Regions from separate parts of the Ensifer sp. ENS02 genome, predicted to be linked through region 4. Evidence: riboswitches for the same ligand, from Rfam matches in the RefSeq annotation. Region 4 holds a riboswitch; each other region holds the start of a gene.
The links. A riboswitch is a leader RNA that binds a small molecule or an ion and turns the genes downstream of it on or off. The one in region 4 is predicted to bind cobalamin.
Positions count from the first base shown of each region.

Region 1: another riboswitch for cobalamin. It lies ahead of IB262_RS00145 (CbtB-domain containing protein); the one in region 4 lies ahead of nrdH (glutaredoxin-like protein NrdH).
Region 2: another riboswitch for cobalamin. It lies ahead of IB262_RS02670 (DUF1636 domain-containing protein); the one in region 4 lies ahead of nrdH (glutaredoxin-like protein NrdH).
Region 3: another riboswitch for cobalamin. It lies ahead of bluB (5,6-dimethylbenzimidazole synthase); the one in region 4 lies ahead of nrdH (glutaredoxin-like protein NrdH).

Region 1 is NZ_JACVAO010000001.1:20,405-24,611, reverse strand. It holds gene IB262_RS00160 (anthrone oxygenase family protein) at 1-140, opposite strand, end outside; gene IB262_RS00155 (NAD(P)H-binding protein) at 137-967, opposite strand; gene IB262_RS00150 (TetR/AcrR family transcriptional regulator) at 1,072-1,764, shown strand; cobalamin riboswitch at 1,763-2,025, shown strand; gene IB262_RS00145 (CbtB-domain containing protein) at 2,066-2,242, shown strand; gene IB262_RS00140 (CbtA family protein) at 2,440-3,237, shown strand; gene IB262_RS00135 ((2Fe-2S)-binding protein) at 3,276-4,142, opposite strand; gene IB262_RS00130 (glucoamylase family protein) at 4,145-4,207, opposite strand, start outside.
Region 2 is NZ_JACVAO010000001.1:519,666-523,872, forward strand. It holds gene aspT (aspartate-alanine antiporter) at 1-540, opposite strand, end outside; gene IB262_RS02665 (RidA family protein) at 1,022-1,498, shown strand; cobalamin riboswitch at 1,676-1,892, shown strand; gene IB262_RS02670 (DUF1636 domain-containing protein) at 1,997-2,410, shown strand; gene IB262_RS02675 (ABC transporter ATP-binding protein) at 2,433-3,236, shown strand; gene IB262_RS02680 (ABC transporter substrate-binding protein) at 3,233-4,186, shown strand.
Region 3 is NZ_JACVAO010000001.1:753,523-757,729, forward strand. It holds gene IB262_RS03815 (phytanoyl-CoA dioxygenase family protein) at 1-933, shown strand, start outside; gene IB262_RS03820 (SDR family oxidoreductase) at 1,022-1,834, shown strand; cobalamin riboswitch at 1,932-2,144, shown strand; gene bluB (5,6-dimethylbenzimidazole synthase) at 2,190-2,885, shown strand; gene IB262_RS03830 (DUF2865 domain-containing protein) at 2,898-3,968, opposite strand; gene IB262_RS03835 (acyl-homoserine-lactone synthase) at 4,133-4,207, opposite strand, start outside.
Region 4 is NZ_JACVAO010000012.1:46,286-50,492, forward strand. It holds gene nrdE (class 1b ribonucleoside-diphosphate reductase subunit alpha) at 1-1,345, opposite strand, end outside; gene nrdI (class Ib ribonucleoside-diphosphate reductase assembly flavoprotein NrdI) at 1,315-1,731, opposite strand; gene nrdH (glutaredoxin-like protein NrdH) at 1,744-1,965, opposite strand; cobalamin riboswitch at 2,353-2,579, opposite strand; gene IB262_RS24530 (hotdog domain-containing protein) at 2,730-3,530, opposite strand; gene metE (5-methyltetrahydropteroyltriglutamate--homocysteine S-methyltransferase) at 3,527-4,207, opposite strand, start outside.

The DNA of each region.
Region 1 (4,207 bases), on a different contig from region 4:
TTCATCGCGGCGATCCCCTGCTCCGGCGGCAGCCGCGACAGGGCCTGCATGATGCAAACCGAGAAGATGAAGAACAGCCCGGCCATCAGGCCGGAACCGATCGCGGCGGCAAACGCCAGAGCGGGGATCAGCGGGATCATGCGGCAAGACTCCAAACACCAGTTGCTGCGGTTTCCCGGGCGTAATCGGCAAAGTCGCGCGGACGCCGCCCAAGCACGCGCTCGACATCGGACGTCATGCTGGAATTGCGTCCGTCGAGCACCGAGGTGAAGAGATAGCGGATGAGTTCGACATAGTCATCCGGCACGCCGTCCGCCTTGAGATGCGCTGCGAAGTCGGAAACCGGAATGGCCTGATAAGAGATCCGACGGTTGGCGGCCGCGGCGATCTCGGCGACGGCCTGGGCAAAGGTCATCAGGCGCGGGCCGGTCAAGGCATAGACCTTGCCGATATGCGCATCGTCCAGAAGGGCCTCAACCGCCACGTCGGCGATGTCGTCGCAACTGACGAAGGGCTCGGTGACCTCGTCCACCGGCAGGAAGACCGAACCACTCACCACGCTGTCGGCGAGGAAGCCTTCGTCGAAATTCTCGAAGAACCAGCTGCCCCGGATGACCGTCCAATCGGCGCCGGAGGCCTGCAGCGCACGCTCGGAGGCTTCCGCCTCGTCCTCGCCGCGGCCCGACAGGAGCACCAGCCGCTTGATGCCCGAGCGAACGGCAAGGCTCGAGAACCGGTCGATGACGTCGACGGCGCCCGGCACCGCCAGATCGGGCTGGTAGCAGACATAGATGCGATCGACATTTTCAAGGGCGGGCGCCCAGGTCGCCTCATCCGTCCAATCGAAGGAAGGCGACGCCGAACGGGCGCCGATGCGGACCGCTATGCCCCGCTCCCGAAGGCGATCGGCCACCCGCCGCCCCGTCTTGCCGGTACCGCCCAAAACCAGTGTGACTTTCTGAGACATCGTTTCCTCCTGAGGTTCCACCAACAAACATGAGCATCTCTCACATTTGCAAATGTGATAAATCCTCGTATTTTAGGAGTCAAGCCAAAATGTGAGCATTACTCATGATTCCAGATGCAAGTCCCGCCACGCTTCCCGCCGACGACGAGCCTGCGCTGCGCCGGACGCCGAGCCAGAAGCGCAGCCGCGAGCGCGTCGAGCAGATCCTTGCCTGCGCGACGGCGCTCATCCAGGAGAAGGGCAGTGACGCCATGCGCATGAGCGAAGTCGCTGAAAAGGCTGGGATTTCGATCGGATCACTTTATCAGTACTTCCCCGACAAGGCGGCAATCGTGCGCACGCTGGCCGAGCGCTACAATGCGGTCTGCAACGAGTGCATCGCGGCCGAACTGGCCAAGGTCACGTCGATAGCCGAACTGCGCGACGCCTTCTCGCTGCTGTTCGACATCTACTATGACATGTTCCTCGCCGAGCCGGTCATGCGCGACATCTGGTCGGCGATGCAGGCCGACAAGGCACTGCGCGAGATCGATCTTGCGCAAAGCCGCGCCGGCGGAAAGCTGCTTGCCGATGTCTGGGCCCGCCTTGTGCCGGAGACGCCGCGCGAAGAGATCGACAGCGCCGCCTTCCTGATCATGCATCTCGGCGACTGCACCATGCGACTTGCAGTCTCGGTCGACCGGGCCGAGGGTGACCAGATCGTCGAAGCCTACAAACGCATGACCATCAAGGATTTTGTCGCGGATGGACCGCGCGGCGGCGCGCACTCAATTGACAACTCCATGACACAATCCTAATCATCTGGGATCGATTGGTTCCCGGGACGCGAACGTGTTTCGGGAGTAAACGGGAATGTGACGGATGGACCCAAGCTGGGCATTCAAATCACGGCCGACCCCGCGACTGTAGAGCGACGTCGATCCACCGTTCCGGAGCGATCCGGAAGAAGCCACTGGCAAGACCGCGAGAGGGCGGCCGAGCTGGGAAGGCGAGGCAGATCGAGGGCATCGAGCCCAACGCCGTGAGCCAGGAAACCTGCCACTCGATACGGGCATAGGGCCCAACCGGGAATTTCCCGATGCCATCACGGAGGTTGTCATGGCTACGTCTACCATTTCGAGCACCCCGCTCTCCCTCAGCGATCGTCTGACCGCTGGCGTCATCGCGCTCTTCATCGGCGCATTCCTCGTCTTTGGCGCCGGCCTTGCCAACTCGGCAGTGCTGCACGACACGGCGCACGACACCCGCCACTCCTACGGCTTCCCCTGCCACTGACCGATGCGCCGGAACGTGAACAACGTTCCGCATCGAACAATCTGCGGACCTGAACGCATCCGGCCCGAGCCGGATGGAGGCCTGCGTGCATCCCGGTTTTTCCGGCGCGCGAAGGCCATCCGCAGCATAGGGAAAATGGGAAGGCTCAAGGACCACGCCACAGGGCGTGGCTTTTGTCGTTATCGAGGGATTTCAAGATGATTGTCAGAACGCTTCTGGCCGCGATCGTGGCTGGATTGATTGCCGGTGTCTTCATGACCGGCGCCCAGGAACTGCGCGTCACACCGCTGATCCTGCATGCAGAAGAATTCGAAGGCGAGGCACCGGCCGCCACCGAACAGCCCGCCGCCCAGCCGGGTGCGGCACAGCCGGCCGCAGAAAACCACGACCAGCACTCGTCGCTCAAAGCCGTGTCGCCGTTCGGCGCCTTTCTCGACGCTTTGTCGCCGATCACCCCGGCCTATGCCCATGAGGGCGAGCATGAGGAAGGCGGCATCATGTTCGGCATGAGCCGCTTCTCCGGCACGCTGATGGCGAACCTCGTCACAGGTTCCGGCTTCGGCCTGCTGCTCGCCGGCGTCAGCCTGGTGATCGGCTACCCGATCACGCTCAGGAACGGCGCGCTGTGGGGCGCCTGCGGCTGGCTTGCCGTGCACATGCTGCCGGCGATCGGTCTGCCGCCGGAACTGCCGGGCTTTCCGGCAGCCGAACTCGGCGACCGCCAGACCTGGTGGCTGGTGACAGTGGCGCTCTCCGCCGTCGGCCTCTATCTCGTTGTCCTGCGCGAGGAGATCGTCTCCAAGGTCGCAGGCCTGGTGCTGATCGCAGCACCCCATGTCTACGGTGCGCCGCAGCCGCTCGATATCACCAGCAACGTTCCGGCCGTGCTCGGCGCCGAGTTTGCGGTTGCCGCACTCGCCACCACGCTCGCCTTCTGGATCGTGCTCGGCGTCGTCTCCGGCTTCATCAACGAGCGCTTCGTCAAGGCACAGTGATCACTGATCACAGATCGTCAGCAAAGCGACGGCGGGGTTCAGGTCCCGCCGTTTTGCATGAGATGCGCCGCCAGCCGCGCGCGGCGATCTTCCGGCTCCAGCAGCACGCAAGTGTCGCAGAAGCTGCCCCCTTCCGTCTTGAAGTAGAGACAGCAGCCGCAACGGATCCGATACTGGCGCGACAGCTGAGCGCCGCTTGCCGGATCGAGAGCCGCGATCTGCTCGTAGCAGAGCTCCTCTGAGTAGAGCCGCGAACCCGGTCGTTTGACGATCGCCAGCGCCTCGGCCCTGCCGCGCGCCTCGTCGCCGATCGCGCGGCCGATTTCCAGGAACGCGCCGGCCAGGGCATCGGCCGCGAGCCGCCATTGCGCCCCGCTCGACAGCCCTGCTCGCGCTTTCAGAACCGCAACGACGGGTACCAGATGGGCGATGAAGCCCTGTTCGAATGCGCTGACGCCTTCGCCACCCTGGCGCTCCGTGGCCGGCGGATGCAGGCGAAAATGATAGCGCTTGCCCGCGATTTCGACGCCACGGTGAAGCCGCGTCCAATCCTCGAAACGAATGCCGGCCACCTCCGCCTGCAACCCGGCGCCGAGATGGAACGCGCCAAGGACTACGCTCAGCTGGCGGCTATAGAAGGCGATCAGATGCGCCGCCCGGACCCGGTCGGTCATGCCGACCCCGAAGAAATCCTGATAGGCGAGCCCCGCCTCAAGGCCAGCGCTGCCCGTAGCCCAGAAGTCACCCGGCGCGCTGAAATCACTGGCCGCCGGCCCGAGCGAGACGGCAGCCTCGGGAAACTGGGCACGCAGATGGTCGGCGACGGCCAGCGCCTGCGGCGCAAACGCCGCGGTCTCCGCTGTCGGCCGGTGGTCGTTCGAGCGCATGCCGTCTCCGTCGTCCATTCTCATCCTCTGGCGCGGGATGCGGGCGGATTACCACACGCGCCTTCCCCCTCCTGCAGCCAGCC
Region 2 (4,207 bases), on a different contig from region 4:
GAGGATGATCGCCGAGCCGATCGTGCCCCAGATATAGGTCACCGCATAGGCGATCGGGATCTGGTCGGCAAAGGTCTTGGCCTGCTCCGGCGTCAGCCCGAGCGAATTGATCTGGTCGGTCGCAACCCCGATTGCAGCCGAGATCGTCTGCGAGCCGGCATACATGCCGGCGCCATAGCCGAGCGGCAGCCCGGCAATCAGCGCGCAGAGATAGGGAACGACGAGGCACAGCACCAGCACGGAGAGCGCAAAGGCGATCTGTTTCGGTCCATCGGTGCTCAAGCCCCGCACGAATTGCGGCCCGACGCCGTAGCCGACGGCGAAGAGGAAAATCAAAAACAGGGTGGATTTCAGGTCGCCGGAAACCTGGATACCCAGCTGTCCGATGAGAACGCCCGCAAGCAGCGTGGCGGTGACATTTCCAAGGTTGAACCCCGCGACCTTGATCGGACCGATGAGGAAGCCGATGCCGAGGGCGAGGAAGACGGCGACAGGCGGATAGGTCCGAAGCGTGTCGACGAAGAAATCAATGGGATTCACTGATGCTATTCCCCTCTGAAAGTTGAGTTGCCGTCACTTCATTTCGGGATCTGCGCGGCTAAGTTGAGCTTGTTTCCGAGGCTTGTCGATGCCCAATCTTAATCCCGGCAATTGTCGCTTCGGTCGTCGAAATTCTCAACGGGCATAGGGTTACGTGAGCGTAACGTATGTTACATTTCAGCGTTTTTACTTGGGGTTGGGGATCGAGGCCGCCGCGATGTGTCGGTCGCATTCGATCGCAAGACCGCGGCACTGGCCCGGATCGCGATGGCACTTCAACTCTGGTGTTGTAATTCGTAACGTTATCTCCCAACGTGAGGCATGAGGCGTTTTCTCTTGGTTATGCTTGGAAAAGTTGCTGGGCACGGAACGGCGCGTCTTGCTGCTTGCGATAGGGGCGTCAGAACTTCGAGGGCTTGAGAAAAAAGCGGTGTCGTCTCCGCAAGGCGGCCGGTTCGTAAGGTGACGAGGAGGGGAAGCAATGATGGACGAGGTTATCCGAAGGCTCGGCGCACTTGGCGTTCAGCTCCCGACGCCGCCGAGGCCGCTCGGCGCCTACCGCGCGGTGATCGAGGCGGGTGAGATGCTTCATGTTTCGATGCAGGGGCCATTGCTGGACGGGCGCTTCGTGCATACGGGGCTGCTCGGGCGCGATGTGACCATCGACGAGGGGCGCAAGGCCGCAGAGTTGGCAGTGCTCAACGCGCTGGCGCAGATCCATGAGCATCTCGGCCGTTTCGAGCGTATTCGCCAGATCGTCCGGCTGGAGGGACATGTCGCCTGCACTGAGGATTTCCTGGAGCACCCGAAGGTACTCGACGGTGCTTCCGAGCTTCTGGCGGCCGCCTTTGGCGAAAGGGCTGGCCATGTTCGCTCCGTCTGCGGCGTGCGCAACCTGCCGGGCAACGCCTCTGTCGCGGTGACGCTGACGGCCGAACTCTTGCCGCCGGAGTTCTGAGGTAGCACGGCACGTCTTTTAGCGTGGTCGCTATCGCGGGCGTCGGATTGTGTCCGGCGCCCAATTTTCGACTTGCGCTACGTAATGTTATTTTATAACATGCCTCGCATGACGAAACGCCGCATGTTGATAGATCCCTCCCGCCTGTGTCGTGCGGTTGTCTCATCCGCCGATTCATGCGAGGAAGGCGTTGATGGTGCTGCGTCCGCGACAATGCGGAAGCGGCTGAAAAGGGAACACGGAACGGACGACCCTGATGGGGCCGAGACCGTGGCTGCCCCCGCAACTGTGAGCGGAAAGCGCATTCACACCATGTCACTGGTCGAAGACCGGGAAGACGTGGATGCGCCACGACCCGCGAGCCAGGAGACCTGCCATCGAACCGATCAACCACAACGGACGGGGTGTTCCGATGGAAAAGAACTGGCTTTCATACGACGGTTTTCCGTCCTCTTGCCGTTTCGCCATCTCTTGCCGTCAGTCCGGCGGAGGGCAGGAATGGCTGAGCCGAATTTCCGACAGCACAAGATAACGGTCTGCACCGATTGCCGCTTCACCGGCGGCCCATGCGTGCCCGGTGCCGAGCTGATCAAGCGGCTCAACCTGAGCATCGCAGCGCTCGGCGCACCGCTCGATCGCGACTTCTCGATCGCCGGAACGGTCTGCATGGCGGCCTGCACGCGGCCCTGCACCATCGCCTTCCAGGCGACGGGGAAGGCGACCTATCTCTTCGGCGACGTCTCGCCGGAAGAGGACATCGACGATCTCGTGCGCTTTGCCACAACCTATGCCGAGCGTGGCGATGGCATGACGCGGGCCGCGGAAAGGCCGCGCGGGCTGAAAGGCAAGACGCTTGCCCGCATTCCCGCGGCGATGCTCGTCTCCGAAGATCTCGGCGGGCACTTCCAATGAGGTCGCGCAGAGGAACGAACCCATGAGCTGCAACGCAACGGGTGCAGCCCTCACGGTCGAGGGCCTTCGCTGGGGGCCGCGTTCGGGCCTGACGCTGGTCAACGACATCGGCTTTGCGATCGCGGCCGGCAGCCGGCTTGCGATCCTCGGGCCGAATGGCGCCGGCAAGACCTCGCTTCTGCGCTGCCTCTACCGGGCGGTGCAGCCGAACGCCGGCCGTGTTTCGGTCGATGGCGTCGATCTCTGGTCGATCTCGGCGCGCGAGGCGGCAAGGACAATCGCCGTCGTCTTGCAAGAGATGCCCGGCGATTTTCCCTTCAGCGTGCGCGACGTCGTGATGATGGGACGCATTCCGCGGCGGGAGGGCCTGAGCGGCTGGAACGATTTCGACCGCGAGCGGGTGCAGCATGCGCTCGCGCATCTCGATCTCGCCCATCTTGCCGGTCGCCAGTTCTCGACGCTTTCGGGCGGTGAGAAGCAGCGGGTGCTGATCGCCCGCGCGCTGGCACAGGAACCGCGCATCATCATCCTCGACGAGCCGACGAACCATCTCGACATCCGCCACCAGCTCGAAATCCTCGAGCTCTTGCAAACGCTGAAGCTGACGATCGTCTCGACGCTGCACGACATCAACCTCGCCGCCGAGTTTGCGACAGATGTCGCGATCTTGACCGCCGGGCGGCTGACGGCCTTCGGCCCGCCCGAAGAGGTGCTCAGCCCCAGCGAGCTTTCGGCCGCCTTCGGCGTCACCGCCACCGTTCACAATGCCGCTGCCGGCGGCGCCCGCTTTTCCTTTTCACTTCCTCGACAGGGATCGATTTCATGAAGATCAATATTGCCCCATTTTCCCTTCTTTTCGTGCTTGCCGCCGCCACGCCGGCGCTTGCCTATCCGGTCACCGTCAAGAGCTGCAACCGCGAGGTGACCTTCGACGCGGCGCCGAAGCGGGCGATCGCCAACGACGTCAACCTGGTGGAGATGATGCTGGCGCTGAGGCTCCAGGACCGCATGGTCGGCTATACCGGCGTTTCCGGCTGGAAGACGCTGGACGAGAAGCTGCGCGAAGGCGTCAAGGAACTGCCGGAGCTTTCGGAGAAATATCCGACCAAGGAAGTGCTGCTCAACGCCGATGCCGACTTCCTCTTTGCCGGCTGGAACTACGGCATGAAGGTCGGCGGCGAGGTCACGCCCGAGACATTGGCGCCCTTCAAGATCGGCGTCTACGAGCTGACCGAATCCTGCATCCACGTGATGGCCAAGCAGAAGCCTGATATGAACGACATGTTCGTCGATCTTCTCAATCTCGGCCGCATCTTCGGCGTCGAGGATCGCGCCGAGACGCTGGTTGACGGCTATCGTCGCCAGCTTGCCGAGATCACCAAGGCGAACGCCGGCAAGGCTAACCCGACGCGGGTCTTCGTCTATGATTCCGGCGAAGAGAAGCCGTTTACTTCCGGCCGCTTCGGCATTCCGACGGCGATGATCGAGGCCGCCGGCGGCGCCAACATCATGGACGACGTGGAAAAGAGCTGGGTGGAAATCTCTTGGGAACCGGTGATCGAGCGCAACCCGGAAGTGGTGGTCATCGTCAACTACGGCGAGGTGAAGGCCGAGGACAAGATCGCCTTCATGAAGAACAATGCGGCCTTCAAGAATGTCGATGCCGTCAAGAACGATCGCTTCGTCGTGCTCGATTATGTCGAAGCGACGCCAGGCCCGCGCAACATCGACGCCATTGCCAGGCTTGCCAAGGCCTTTCAGGGCGAGGGCCTGTAAGCGATGCTGGCTGAGGATGCG
Region 3 (4,207 bases), on a different contig from region 4:
AAGCGCGCCTTTGCCGATACGACAGCAATCGACGTCGCAAGCGGGGTCTTTGACGCCATCATCGAAGAGCAACATCGCAGCAACAGCGGCGGCGGCGATCACTTCGCCAAACCCGGCGCCAATGACCGCATCTGGAACTCGCTGGAAAAGCACTGCCTGAACGCGCCGGAGAATTTCGCCTCCTATTACGGCAATGCCGTCATAGCGCTCGTCAGCGAGGCTTGGCTCGGGCCGAACTACCAGATGACGGCGCAGGTCAATCGCGTCAATCCTGGCGGTGCGGCGCAATCGGCGCACCGCGATTATCACCTCGGCTTCCAGACCGCGGCCGTGATCGAGCAGTATCCGGCGCATGTGCACAAGCTTTCACCGGTGCTGACGCTGCAGGGGGCGGTTGCCCATTGCGACATGCCGCTCGAAAGCGGACCGACGCTGTTCTTGCCCTATAGCCAAACCTATGTGCCGGGCTATCTGGCGCTCAACCGGCCGGAATTCCGCGCCTATTTCGACGCACACCACGTGCAGCTTCCCCTCGAAAAGGGCGACGTTGTCTTCTTCAACCCGGCGCTCTTCCATGCCGCCGGCACCAACCGCTCCCGGGATATCCGCCGCGTGGCCAACCTGCTGCAGGTGTCTTCGGCCTTCGGTCGCGCAATGGAAACCGTTGACCGACTGACCATGAGCGCGACGCTCTATCCGGCCTTGCGGGCCTTGCTGGCGGGCGGGACGCTGACGCAGGCGGAAGCGGCCAACGCGATCTCCTCCTGTGCCGAGGGCTATTCGTTCCCCACCAATCTCGACCGGGATCCGCCACTCGGCGGGTTGGCGCCGAAGACGCAGGCGCAGTTGATGCGCGAGGCTCTCACTGCGGGGACGGGCGAACAAGAGTTTCTCTCGGTGCTGGAGGCGCAGGCGAAGCGCAAGCTGAGCTGACGAGCGAGTTACAATTTGACAGGCTCCCGGTGTGTTTCAGCCGGGAGCCGCAGCCGTTTCAAACGATCATTTCCAAGGGAGGAATTCGATGAGTGGACAATTGCAAGGCAAGATCGCCATCGTCACCGGTGGTACGCAGGGACTGGGCGCGACGATTGCTGGCCTTTTCGCCGAGCGCGGCGCTGAAGGCATCGTCATCTGCGGCCGCAACGCCGCCAAGGGGCGGGCGAAGGCCGAGCAGATCGGCAAGGCAAGCGGCGCGAAAGTCGTCTATGTCGAGGCCGATCTGGAAAAAGTAGAGGACACCCGCAAGGTGGTCGCCGCTTGCGACGCGGAATTCGGCCGGGTCGATGCGCTGGTCAACGCCGCAGCTATTACCAACCGTGGCACGATCCTCGATACCACGCCCGAACTCTTCGACCGCATGTTCGCGATCAATGTGCGCGCGCCGTTCTTCCTGATGCAGGAGGCGGTGAAGATCATGCGGCGGGAGAAGACCGAGGGCACGATCGTCAACATCGGCTCGATGTCGGCGATGGCCGGCCAGCCGTTCATTGCCGCCTATTGTTCGTCGAAAGGCGCCCTCGAAACGCTGACCAAAAACACGGCTTATGCGCTTCTTCGCAACCGCATTCGCGTCAACGGCCTGAATATCGGCTGGATGGCGTCCGAAGGCGAAGACCGCATCCAGCGCGAGTTTCATGGCGCGGCTGCCGATTGGCTTGAAAAGGCGGCGGCCGGCCAGCCTTTCGGTCGGCTCGTCGATCCGGCCGAAGTGGCGCGGGCCTGCGCCTATCTGTCGTCGGCCGAGTCCGGGCTGATGACCGGATCGGTGATTTGCTTCGATCAGTCGGTCTGGGGCGCCTATGACGGCTCGCCGCATCCGGTCGCTCCGCTTTGAGGCGGAGGCAAACGACTAAGCTCGACAGTAGCCGGCGGAAAGTGGCGCGCCATGTCTCGACCGGGTTGGCGCCGCTTGTCTTTCTCAAACGGCTGTGCACTTAGTGCCGTCGTCAGGTGCCCGCGAAAGCGGGAGAATCGGGAATCCGGTGTCATTCCGGAACGTGCCCAACGCTGTGACGGGGACGATCGCGTCTAAGAGAGCCTTGAATTGATTCAAGGTTTTGCCACTGGATCTTCAATCGATCTGGGAAGGCGAGGTGATCGGTTGAACCGAAGTCAGAAGACCGGCCTGGCGAGATAGACCGAACCCCGCGTGGACGGCGGGAGGTTTTCGCATTGTTGGGGATCGAACGATGCTGACTGAACCGAAAGGCGGCCTTGCGGCTGCCGGCGCCTTTTCGCTGCCAGAGCGGGAGGCCGTCTACCGTGCCATCGAGACACGTCGCGACGTGCGCGATGAATTCCTGCCCGCGCCATTGCCGGATGATCTGATCTTGCGCCTGCTGGCCGCTGCGCACAGCGCCCCGTCCGTGGGCTTCATGCAGCCGTGGAACTTCGTGCTGGTGCGGGCGGAAGAAACGCGTGAGCGCGTCTGGCAGGCGTTTCGCCGCGCCAATGACGAGGCCGCGCTGATGTTCGAGGCGGAACAACAGGCCAAGTACCGTGCGCTGAAGCTGGAAGGCATCCGCAAGGCGCCGCTCAGCATCTGTGTCACCTGCGACCGCACGCGCGGCGGTGCCGTCGTACTCGGGCGCACCCACAATCCGCAGATGGACGTCTATTCCACCGTCTGCGCCGTGCAAAACCTCTGGCTTGCTGCGCGGGCCGAAGGGGTGGGCGTCGGCTGGGTGAGCATTTTCCACGAGGCCGAGATCAAGGCGATTCTCGGCATCCCAGATCATATCGAGATCGTTGCCTGGCTCTGCCTCGGCTATGTCGATCGCCTCTATCAGCAGCCGGAACTCGCCGTGAAGGGCTGGCGCCAGCGCCTGCCGCTCGACGAGCTGGTTTTCGAAGACGGATGGGGACGCAGCAAGGAGAAGGCGTAAGGCCTCGTCCGATCAATTCTGGACCGGCTGATAGGCCGGTCCCTTCGGATGCTTGAGGTCGATGGCGGTTTCTTCCTGCGGCAGGTAGGTCGGGCCGACGACGCGAACCTTGTTCTTCGACGGATCATAAGGCCGCTCTTCGGCCGGCGCCTTGGCGGTATTGCTCGCCGCTTCCGGCTTCTTGGTCTCGATGACGATGATCGACGACTGGTCGTCACCGATCTTCGTTCCGTTTGCCTTCGGTGTGGTCGAGGCGGTCTGCGATATCTGGCAGCCGCACTGGCCGGGTTTTCCGACAGCGCGGGTGCGATAGGCAAAGGCGTTGGGCATTTCGGTATAGGGACGGCCGGTCACGGCCGAGACCATCTTGTCGCTCTCTTCCGTGTTGAGGTCGTGAAAATAGAGCTCGGTCTCAGCCCCCGGACAGCGCGCCCGACAGGCCTGCTCGTCGCGCGGGAAATCGGCCGGCGTCGCATCTGAAGAAACCGGGAAAAAGGCGCCGTCGCAGGTACGCACGCACATGGTTCTGAGCGTGCCGCTATAGTAGCGCTCCTGCGGTGCGTAGCCGTCTTCGCCTCGGCCGAGCATCGGGCCGTAGGCGTCTTCCGGCGGCAGGTCGGCAACGATGTTGCGGTGGCTTTCCGGCACGTCCGGTTCCACGCTTGCGAACTCCTCGCGGTCACCATAGCAACCGTTGATCTCCAGCGCGGCGAGGATGCGGCGCCGGCTGTCGTCGCTGCCGCCGGCGACGATCTGCTCGCGCTCGGACTTCAGCATGCGCAGATTGTCTTCCATCTCGGCGATCAGGCTGTTGAGGCCGTAGCAGGTGTCGGGGTCGCCGCCGTCGAAGCCAATGGCGTTGCCGCCACCGCAACCCGCGCGGCGGCGGTCGTTCTTTGCCCGCCGCAGCTCGATATTCTGCCGCGAGATCGCGCTTGCGTAGTCGCGCGCATCGGCATTGCTGGCGACGTAGTCAGGCAGTTGCGCGAGCCGCGCGTTCAGTCGGTCGCAGGCCGTCGATGCCAGTGACGGACCGGCACCGATCAGAACCAGAGGCACAAGGGCCGCAGCGACGTGTTTCATGCGCGTGAACACGGGCGAAAGTCTCTTCCTGTTGCCAGGTCGGCGCCGACCTTCTGCGGGTGGCTGCCAGCGGCATTCCTGTTTCGCCTCCATCATAGAGCTTGTCGGTGATCGTGCAACGACAAGCGACGGTTTGCGTTAACAGCGCAGATCGACTGATGCGCTTAGGCGGCGCGGGCGGTTTCCAGCGACATCGGACGTTCGAGCACGGTACCTTCGATGGCAGCGACCGCCTTCAT
Region 4 (4,207 bases):
AGACGGCGGTGAGGGCGCGGATCGAGGTCTCGATCGTCTGGCCGAAATCCGGGCTGTCCATCGCAGCCGCAATGTTCAGCGAACCGAGATTGCAGGAGATGTCCTTGCCCATGTGCTTGTAGGAGAGGTCGTCGTTGAACGCGCTCGCTTCGCTCACCTGCAGGATTTCCGAGCAGAGATTGCTCATGGTGATGCGCCCGGCGATCGGGTTTGCCCGGTTCACCGTGTCCTCGAACATGATGTAGGGATAACCGCTCTCGAACTGGATCTCGGCGATGATCTGGAAGAAGTCGCGCGCCTTGATCTTGCGCTTGCGGATGCGGGCATCCTCGACCATCTCGCGGTACTTCTCGGTCACCGAAATCTCGGTGAGGGGCACGCCATAGACCTGCTCCACGTCATAGGGTGAGAACAGATACATGTCCTCGTTGTTGCGGGCGAGCTCGAAGGTGATGTCGGGGATGACGACGCCGAGCGACAGCGTCTTGATGCGGATCTTCTCGTCGGCGTTTTCGCGCTTGGTATCGAGGAAGCGCATGATGTCGGGGTGGTGGGCGTGCAGGTAGACAGCACCGGCTCCCTGGCGCGCGCCGAGTTGGTTGGCGTAAGAGAAACTGTCTTCGAGCAGCTTCATGACCGGGATGACGCCGGATGACTGGTTCTCGATCTGCTTGATCGGCGCGCCCATCTCGCGGATGTTGGTGAGCGACAGCGCCACGCCGCCACCGCGCTTGGAAAGCTGCAGCGCCGAATTGATGGCGCGGCCGATACTCTCCATGTTGTCCTCGATCCGGAGCAGAAAGCAGGAGACGAGCTCGCCGCGGCTCTTCTTGCCGGCGTTGAGGAAAGTCGGCGTTGCCGGCTGGAAGCGGCCGGAGATGATCTCGTCGACGAGATCGCGGGCAAGCCCCTCGTTGCCGCGCGCCAAGGCCATCGCCACCATGCAGACACGGTCTTCGTAGCGTTCCAGGTAGCGCTTTCCGTCGAAGGTCTTCAGCGTATAGGACGTGTAGTATTTGAACGCCCCGAGGAAGGTCGGAAAGCGGAACTTCTTTGAATAGGCATGATCGTAGAGATCGCGCACGAAGTTGAAGGAATACTGGTCCAGCACTTCCTGCTCGTAATAGCCCTCGGTCACCAGATAATCGAGTTTTTCCCGGAGGTTATGGAAGAACACCGTGTTCTGATTGACGTGCTGGAGGAAGTACTGTTTCGCCGCCTGCCGGTCCTTGTCGAGCTGGATCCGTCCCTCTTCGTCATAGAGGTTCAGCATTGCGTTCAGCGCATGATAGTCGAGCGCTGCTTCCGTCGCCTTCAAGGGGCGTTCGAGTGTCGTGACGTCCAAAATCGTTCCATCCCGTTTTTGACATTGGCGACGTCCTCGTCGGTCCCGAGCAGCTCGAACCGGTAGAGATAGGGTACCCGGCACTTGGCCGAAATCACGTCGCCGGCGATCCCGTAGGTCGCGCCGAAATTGCTGTTGCCCGCTGCGATCACGCCGCGGATGTGAGAGCGGTTGCCCGCGTCGTTCAAGAAGCGGATGACCTGCTTCGGCACCGCCCCGCGGCCATCGTCGCCGCAATAGGTCGGCACGATCAGCACATAGGGCTCTGCGACCGTAAGTGCGTCCATACCTTCCCTGAGCGGTATGCGGGCGGCGCGAAGGCCGAGCTTTTCGACGAAGCGATGGGTGTTTTCCGAGCGGCTGGAAAAATAGACGATCAGGCCCATCGCCAGCGTCCTTCAGGAAAGCGCGCTGATCATGTCCGGGCGGAAACCCGCCCAATGCCGCTCGCCGGCGACGACGACCGGGACCTGCCGATAGCCAAGACCCTGCACCAGCGCGAATGCATCGGAATCCTCGGAGATATCGACGATGCGATAATCGATGCCTTGGCGGTCGAGCGCACGGGTTGTGGCGGTGCATTGGACGCAGGCTGGTTTGCTGTAGACGGTGATCGACATGGGTTCCTCGTGGGGGTCTGGCAAATGGGCGCAAAAAGTCGTCGGATCGCGCGAACGCGAACCGTGGTGTTGGCGATTGGACACGAAACATCGCTCCCCGGTCGACTCGACCGGAGTTGACGTCGTCAAGCTGGCCCAAGGTCGGTTACGCAACCGGGCCGGCTCGTTTTGGTCGGGCGCTCAGGAATTCCGCGGATGCGGGTTTTCAAGGCGCGGCCTTTCGATCAGGCGCGCAACAACGCGCACCCGTCCGCAGAAGGTGGATCTGAACTGGAAGAAACTGGCATGACTTCACCCCGAAGCTTTCGACGGGCTGCCGGGGAGACGTCGAGACGATCGGGCAGGCTCATCCTGCCACGCACTCAACCCCTCCGGACACCCCGCCCGTGGACGTTTGGTGATCGAGGCAGGTCTCCTGGCTTACGGGTCAAAGCTTCCATCCCGACCTTCCCGAGGCCTCATGCCTCAGTGGTCCAAATCCGGACAGTCGCTCGCCGTCTACAGTTGCGGGGGCAGCTACGGCATAGCCTCAGCGGAAACCCGCCGGCGCACCGTATTCCCGTCTTAGCTCCCAATCCTTGCGAATCGGAAGAACCTCGAACACTAGATATAGTAGTTCATCGCAAATCTGCGTCAATAGGTTCCGTATGTGGAAGGCGGGGGTAGGAGGGTGGTTTCTTTTGCAGTGTGGATAACGGGGAGTAAACAGCCGGTTGGCACCAAGGTTGTGGATAGGGCGCCCCTGGTGCGGACGCCCCATTCCATCAAGCAGCGAAAGCGGCCACGGGCCGGTTGTCATCGTCGACGGCGACCATAGCGAACGTTCCGGTAACAGTCCGCTGTCGCAGACCGGTGAGGAGCTCTTCCGACCAGAGTTCGACCTCGACGGTGGCTGAACTGCGACCCGTCCGCACAATGCGGGCGATGGGTTCGATGATCGAACCGATCATGATCCGGTGCTTGAAGTCCATACCGGTGCAGGAGGCAAGGACGGTCGCCCGGCGGCTCCGGCGCGTCGCGACGACGAATGCGGCCTTCGTCATATGCGCGAGGGCGTTGCCACCGCATATGGCGCCGAAGCTGTTGGCCTGGCCGGGAAAGACGATGTCGACCATGCGTAGGGTGCCCGCCTCTTCGGGCGTGTCCGTTGCCACATCGAGCGGCGGCAGCATCCAATCCGTTTCATCGGCACAGGGCATCGCGACCATGGTGAAGGTGCCCCTGCTGCAAAGGGCGCGGCTGCCGGTGGCGATATCTTCCGCGATCATCTCGACCTCGACCACCACCGAGCGGCGCCCGACACGAACCGGACGGCCGCTGAAGCAGACGATCTGACCGATGCGCGCAGGCGCACGAAAATCGATGCGGTCGCAGGATGCGGTGACGAAGGGAACGCGCGCGTGACCGGTGGCGACGATGAAAGCGATCCGGTCCATCGACGCGAGGGCGGCGCCACCAAAGAGCGTGCCATGGTGATTGGTATCGCCTGGAAAAACGATGTCGATCAGGGTTTGTGGCGCCGGGGTTTCCCCCGGCGCCGTCGTGACTTCGTGCTGCCCCGTCATGCTTTGACGGCTTCGCGCGTATCGGCGGCAAAAGCCGCTCGAAGCGAGCGGGCGGCGGCGACCATGTTGACGAGCGCCGGCCGCGTCTCTTCCCAGCGCCTGGTCTTCAGTCCGCAATCGGGATTGACCCAGATCTGGTCCGGCGTGAGGCCCTCGGTCGCTTTTTCGATGAGATGCACCATTTCCTCGACGCTGGGCGCGCGTGGCGAATGGATGTCGTAGACGCCCGGGCCGATCTCGTTCGGATAGGCCTTGTCGGCGAAGGCGCCGAGCAGTTCCATTTTCGATCGCGACGTCTCGATCGACATGACGTCGGCGTCCATCGCCGCGATTGCGGCCATGATGTCGTTGAACTCGGAGTAGCACATATGGGTGTGGATCTGGGTCGCATCGCCCACCCCGGCTGCACTGAGACGGAAGCACTCCACCGCCCAGTCGAGATAGGTCTTGCGATCGGCATTTCGCAGCGGCAGGCCTTCGCGCAGTGCCGGTTCGTCGATCTGGATGATGGCGATGCCGGCCGCCTCGAGATCCGACACTTCATCGCGCAGTGCTAGCGCGATCTGCCGGCACACCACGGAACGTGGCAGGTCGTCACGAACGAAGGACCATAGCAGCATGGTGACCGGACCCGTCAGCATGCCCTTGACCGGGCGATCGGTCAGCGACTGCGCGAA